3 regions of the Gordonia mangrovi genome follow, and region 2 is predicted to be linked to each of the others. Evidence: predicted binding sites of a transcription regulator. Region 2 holds the regulator's gene; each other region holds the start of a gene.
The links. The regulator LexA, encoded in region 2, represses DNA repair genes until DNA is damaged. The targets are predictions, from matches to a motif close to CGAACANNTGTTCG.
Positions count from the first base shown of each region.

Region 1: NWF22_RS06335 (HNH endonuclease signature motif containing protein) is a predicted target of LexA. The motif match lies at 1,356-1,369, and genes of this name have one in related genera.
Region 3: NWF22_RS17540 (HNH endonuclease signature motif containing protein) is a predicted target of LexA. The motif match lies at 780-793, and genes of this name have one in related genera.

Region 1 is NZ_CP102850.1:1,359,185-1,361,436, forward strand. It holds gene NWF22_RS06320 (cytochrome P450) at 1-98, opposite strand, end outside; gene NWF22_RS06325 (PaaI family thioesterase) at 213-650, shown strand; gene NWF22_RS06330 (TetR/AcrR family transcriptional regulator) at 622-1,224, shown strand; gene NWF22_RS06335 (HNH endonuclease signature motif containing protein) at 1,396-2,252, shown strand, end outside.
Region 2 is NZ_CP102850.1:4,664,089-4,666,340, forward strand. It holds gene ptsP (phosphoenolpyruvate--protein phosphotransferase) at 1-566, shown strand, start outside; gene lexA (transcriptional repressor LexA) at 590-1,375, opposite strand; gene NWF22_RS21190 (LysM peptidoglycan-binding domain-containing protein) at 1,675-2,202, shown strand.
Region 3 is NZ_CP102850.1:3,859,232-3,861,483, forward strand. It holds gene NWF22_RS17535 (hypothetical protein) at 1-336, shown strand, start outside; gene NWF22_RS17540 (HNH endonuclease signature motif containing protein) at 866-2,252, shown strand, end outside.

The DNA of each region.
Region 1 (2,252 bases), 2.1 Mb from region 2:
CGCGGGCTCGAGACACCGAGGTCGCCGATGATCGGTTTGCGTCGGCCGGCGTGCGGAAAGGTTTGCCCCGACCAGTCGTTCTTCACTGTCCTGACCACGATTCGACCCTGCGCCCGGGCGCGGGCGATGTCAATCCACCCAGGGTTGGATTCTGTCGATCCCGTAACCCCACCCTCTTGACACATCGCGTAATAGAGAGCAGTCTCCAATAAATGATGGATCTGCAGTTTGCGCAGTCCGTGCTCGAGGCCCAGCCATTCAGCCGGGTGATCGGCGCTCGGCTGACCCAGCTCGACCAGGACGGGGTGACGCTGGCCGTCGACGTCCGCGACGATCTGCGTCAGCAGTACGGCTACATCCACGGCGGGGTGTTGAGCTACCTCGCCGACAACGCGCTCACCTATGCCGCGGCGCTCGGCCTCGGTCCCGATATCGTCACCAGCGGGTTCTCGATCGAGTACTTGTCGCCCGCGCGCACCGGCAGCGAACTCGTCGCCCACGCCACCCTCGTGCACGCAGGACGCACGAAAGCCGTTGCGCGGTGCGTTATCAGCGTCGTCGACGCGGACGGGGGCCGGCGCGTGGTCGCCGCCGCGCAGGGCACGAGCATGGTTCGGAGTCGTGGGCCGAAAACCGCGCTTCAGCAGTGACGAGATCCTCGACGCGGCACTGGCGATCGTCATCGAATCCGGCCCCGCGGCGGCCACCGCAACCGCTGTCGGCAAGGCGATCGAGGCTCCGTCGGGCTCGGTGTATCACCGCTTTGCGACTCGCGACGAATTGATGGCCCGGTTGTGGCTGCGCACCATCGTTCGGTATCAGGAAGGTCTGGTCGCCGCCGTGCGCCTCGACGATGTCGCCGAGGGGGCCGGGGCCGCGGTTGCCCACTGCTTCGACTGGACAGCGGCACATCCCCGTGAATCGACGCTGTTACTCCAGTACGACAAACGCGACCTGCTGAACTCGTGGCCCGACACCCTGGCCGCCGACCTCACAGCCCACAACCACGCCACGCGCGAAGCGGTGCGCGACTACGCTCGACGACGCTTCGGCCGCGCCGATGCAGAGGTGATGGATCGCGTCACCTTCGCCCTCGTGGACCTGCCCTACGCCGCCGTGCGGCGCCACCTCCCCCACCGCGGCCGGCCGGCGGAGTGGTTGCGCGACTTCACACTACGGTCCGCCGAGGCGATCCTGGCCGAGGTTCCTGCGGACCTTCCGTGACGGCGAGAGCGGCTGTGGGCGCGCCCGTGCGTGCAAGACCACCCGCACGGTGTCACTGATGTGCCGATACCGAACTCTCACCGGCGTCCTGCGAGAAAATGGTTGCAACCATCGAACTTCCGCGTTACTCTCGAATATACGTTCGAACTGACGGGCTGGGGGGCTGCAGATTTGTCGGACATTGATCAGGTCACCGAGGTGGAGTCGCTGTATGCGCAGCTTCATGACCTGTTGGACCGGATCGATGCTGTCGACGTCACCCCTGCCCTGGACAGTTCAGTGCTCGCAGCCGCGGAACAGCATGAGCGTGCCTACCGCCGGATGTATGGGATCGGGCACCGCCGGATGATGGATTGCAACGACCGCGGCGTGGCCGGCCAACTCGGGTACCGCCATATCGGCGAGGTGATGGAGCACCATCTGCGGATGCCCGATCACCGCCGCCGCCTGAAGCATATGCGGGCGTTGGCCCAATTCCGTTCATTGCAAGGTGAACTCACCCCGCCACGGTATCCGACGTTGGCTGCGGTGGTCGCCGACGGTGCCGCCGCACCCGCGCACGTCGATGCCGTGGTGAAGGTGTTGAAGAAGATCCCGATGTCGGTGCCATTGGATGTCGCGGAGAAGGCCGAAGCGATGATGGCCGAGTTCGCCCGCACCCTGACACCCAAACAGATCCTCAAAGCCGGTGCCGAGTTACTGGGCCGGATCGACCCCGACGGCACCCTGGCCGACGAACGTGACCGCGCCCGCCGCCGCTCGGTGCTGGTCGCTGATCAAGACGATCAGTCGATGAGCGAGATCGAGGGTGCACTCACCCCGAAGGCACGCGCCATGCTCGATGTGATTCTGGCGAAAATGGCCGCCCCCGGGATGAACAACCCCGACGACGACCAGTCGCCGCGAGGCGCGAACACCGACGCCGACATCGCAGCGCTGAAAGAGGCTGCCGGCCGCGACCATCGGTCGACGGGACAACGCAACCACGACGCCCTCGAAGCCCTGTTCAAGCTGGTCCTCGACGGTGG
Region 2 (2,252 bases):
TCGCAGCGGCCGCCGACGGTCATCAACCGACTCCCTGGGTGATGGCGCCGATGATCGCGTCGGCGACCGAAGCAGCCGAGTTCGCCGGTGAAGTGCGCCGCCGCGGACTGATCGCCGGTGTGATGATCGAGGTACCGGCGGCGGCAGTGCTCGCCGAATCGATCCTCGCCGAGGTCGACTTCGTGTCGATCGGCACCAACGATCTCACCCAGTACACGATGGCGGCCGACCGGATGTCGGCGGAACTCGCGTCCCTCACCGATCCGTGGCAACCCGCGGTGTTGACCTTGATCGGCGGAGTCGCTCGTGCCGGCGCCGTCGTCGACAAACCGGTCGGGGTCTGTGGCGAGGCTGCCGCCGACCCGCTGCTCGCCTGCGTACTGGTCGGATTGGGGGTGACGTCCTTGTCGACTGCGCCCGCGGCCGCTGCCGCGGTCGGCGCCAGGCTCGCCGAGGTGACCGTCGACCAGTGTCGGGCGGCTGCCGAAGCCGCACTCGCCACAGCGGATCCGGCCGCTGCGAGAGCGGCGGCGACTGCGGCACTCGCCGCGGCGCCGGGATCCTGAGGCGCGGCTCCGACGCTGCGGGATCAGACCCGGCGCATCACGGTGACCACCTTGCCGAGTACTGCGGCGTCGTCACCCGGGATGGGCTCGAACAGATCGTTGTGCGGCATCAGCCAGACGTGACCGTCCTTCCGCTTGAACGTCTTGACGGTGGCCTCGCCGTCGATCATCGCTGCCACGATGTCGCCGTTGTCGGCGACACTCTGCTGGCGCACCACCACCCAGTCCCCATCGCAGATCGCCGCGTCGATCATCGACTCGCCGACGACCCGCAGCAGGAACAGTGAACCCTCGCCGACGAGTTCCCGCGGCAACGGGAACACGTCCTCGACGGCTTCCTCGGCGAGGATCGGTCCGCCGGCGGCGATCCGGCCGAGCACGGGGACGAACGTCGGCGTCGGCAGCTCGCTCGCATCGCCGGACGCGGCGGACGCACCACCCGGCGGGATGTGCTGGTCCCCGTCTTGGATGTTGACCGCGCGAGGACGATTGTGGTCGCGCTTGAGCAGACCCTTGCGTTCCAGGGTCCGCAGCTGGTGGGCGACCGATGAGGTCGAGGTGAGGCCTACCGCGTCACCGATCTCCCGGATGCTCGGTGGATAGCCGCGCTCGCGCACCGACGCCCGGATGTACTCCAGCACGCCCCGCTGTCGCGGGGTCAGTGCGGCCTCCGCGGCCTCCGGGTCGGCGGCCGCGCCATCGGCTGCCGAACCCGCATCGGCCGCTGCCGACGTCTTGTCCGCAGGTGTCGTGGTTGTGTCGTCGTTCCCGCGGGAGGCGCCGCGCCGCCCGCCGGCCTTGTCGCTCATCGGTCGAGTCCTTCCTGTCGGGAATCCGGCATGGCCGGCTCCGGGTGGCTGGTCGAGATCGGGACCTGCTGGTCAGTGTCCATTGGCGGCCCATCGGCGCCCGTCACCATGCAGCCGACATTATCTGAACAACCCGACAGGTTCAAACATGTGTTCGACGTGTGTCGAGACATTGTCGGAGTGGCGTGCTACAAATCGAACATGCGTTCTCTCGAACACATGAGCGACGGTGTTCGAGGGTGTGCCGCCCGACCCCCACAGCACATTCCCCACAGCACATGCAGCCCCAGGAGGACACGATGAGCACAGCCACACTGCATCGCCCGATCCGATACGCCGATACCCCGATGGCAGCGACTTCGACCGTCACGAGCCCGAACGCCACGAAACCGGCCGCGCGGGCCCTCGACTCGCGCCGGCGCGAGCGGTACGACGCCACCGGCCCGGCGGGCCGTCGTCCGGGCGGGTCGGGCGCAGCGGCGTCGGCGCGCGTCGCGGGCACGCGCTGTGCGGCATCGGCGATCGATCGTCGGGTCGTCGCCCGGCGCCGCGCGACGGCGGCGGCCGTCATGCTCGGCGGGGCACTCGCCCTGCTGGTGTGGGTTGTCGCCATCATCGGTTCGAACTATGCCGCGTCGGTGCAGCCGGCCCCTACCGGAACCGAAATCGTCCATGTGCGACAGGGCGATTCATTGAGTTCCATCGCCGATAGGATTGCGCCGGAGGTTCCGCGCCAGGCGGTCATCGAGCAGATCGTCGAACGCAATCGGCTCGCGGATTCCGGCCTGCGGGTGGGTCAGGCTCTGGTTGCTCCCGCATACAGCTGAGCGCCTGACGGTATCCTCGATGGCACAGGGTCCGGCCGGGAACCGGCACG
Region 3 (2,252 bases), 800 kb from region 2:
ATCGCGTTATTACAGAAACCACGGTTTGAGGAAGTTGAGGGCTGCGTGATCCTGGCAGGTTCGGACCACGACAACGTTCGCGACTGGCTCCGGCAGTTGCCGGATCGACAATCTGTTGAAGAAGTCGTTAACCATGTTCATTTGTGGGACATCCTTCCAGGACTGGATTCAATGCCGACCGTCGTCGCGCTCACCCTGGGTGAATGGTTGGCGTGGGGCTGGGAGCGCGCAGCTTCGGAGCAGTATCCCGATCGAGAGTTCCGAGCGGAGGCCAGAGAGGGGGACTACGGCGTCGAAGTCACGGTGTCGCAGGCCCACGCGGGTGGAAGTGTCTAGAGGAACACCTCGAGCGCCAGCGTTCGGCATGGTTTGCGCTTAGATATGAAGATTGGCGGCGTTCAGGGCAACAATCGCTGAACGTGAGCCTGGTAGTCGAACGGCAAGCACGCCGAAGCGTTCGTCCTTTCGGCGTGAGGCTTCGCCGAAACTTCGGAATTTTCAAGTCGATAGATGTCCTCTGGTGGTCCCGTGCCGGGTCCCGCGAGCTCATCTCGTCGAAAAGCCTGTCGGTTCGTGGTCTCGGCCGGGAGCGTCGAGACCTGTCTGCGGCTTCGGCCTACGTCCGGCCATCGCGAGAAGGCCAAACGCACGACAAGACCAAGTTTTCAAGAGCAGCCAGCCCCTGAGCCTCGACGCAAAGGTGTCTCCACACGACCACCCGCACTGTCGCCGATGTTGGGACAGCAAGGGTTGCGGGTTCGGCCATCATGGGTTACTCTCGAACATACGTTCGCAACGCGGTCTGTCGGGGGTGAGTATGGCCGGGTCTCATGAGTCTGATGCGGTCGATGCACCTGTATCGGATGTGTCGTTGTCTGAGGTGCCGGGTCTGCTGGCCGAGTTGCATGCTGTGGTGGATCGGTTGGCGTCGGCGGATCTGTCGAAGTGCAGTGATGCCGAGTTGGTGGCGGTGGCCACCGCGCAGGAACGGGCGATCAACCGGATGTTGTTCGAGGGCAACCGGCAGATCCTGGAGATCTCGGATCGTGATGTGCCCCGGTCGATGGGGTATCGCAGTCTGCCCAACTTCATGAACGCGGTGTTGCGGGTGTCGCACCCCGGTCGTCGCCGACAGCAGATGACCGCGACCGGTGAGTTCCGTCAACTCGACGGGCAGCCGGCCGAGCCGAAATATCCGACCCTGGCCGAGGCGTTCGCCGACGGCCGGGTCGGGCCCGCCCACATCGACACCACCGTGGAGTTCCTCGACGCGTTGCCGCACCGGGTGCCGCATGACAAGAAGGTGGCCGCCGAGGCGACCCTGGCCGGGTTGGCGTGCGAGCACACGCCCGCCGAGATCGGCGAACTCGGGCAGCGGTTGCTCGACAACCTCGACCCCGACGGCGAGTTGACCGACGACAGTGACCGTAAACGGCGTCGTAATGTGTGGGTCAACCGGCAAGACGCCCAGCAGATGTCGAAACTGACCGGCCACCTCGACCCGGAAACCCGGGCGTTGATCGAAACGTTGTGGGCGGTGTGGGCCAAACCCGGCCTCAATAATCCCGACGACCCGGACTCCCCACGCGGCGGGGTCGACGACGCCGACCCCAAGGCGTTGGAAGCAGCCGCCGCACGGGATCTGCGGTCCCCGGCGCAACGCAAACACGATGCGTTGGCGGCGTTGTTGCGGGCGGTGTTCGACGACGGCCTGCTCGGTAAGTCGCATCGTGGTCTGCCGGTGCAGTTGATCATCAAGGCCGACCTCAACGATCTGATCCGTGAATCCGGGGTCGGGATCACCGCGACCGGGTCGAGTCTGCCGATGTCTGATGTGATCCGGTTGGCCGCCCAAGCGCAACAGTATTTGGCGGTGTTCGCCGACAGCAGTCCGATACCGCTGTATTTCGGGCAGGCCAAACGACTGGCCACCCGCGCGCAACGGCTGGTGTCCTTCGCCCGCCCCGACGGGCACGTGTGTTCGGCACCCGACTGCGACCAGCCCGCCGCCCACGTGGAGATGCATCACGCCGTGCGTGATTTCGCCGACGGCGGCAAGACCGACATCGTCGACCTCGCCCCCGCGTGTGGCCCGCACAACCGGATGGTCGGCACAAACCCGGGCCAGTTCACCACCGGGGTGTACACCGACGGCCCCGACGCCGGGCGGGTGTGGTGGCGACGCAACAGCGAACCCGGCGCCCCACCGAATCCGAAACGCCACAACCGACGCCCCGACGTCGCCGCCCTGT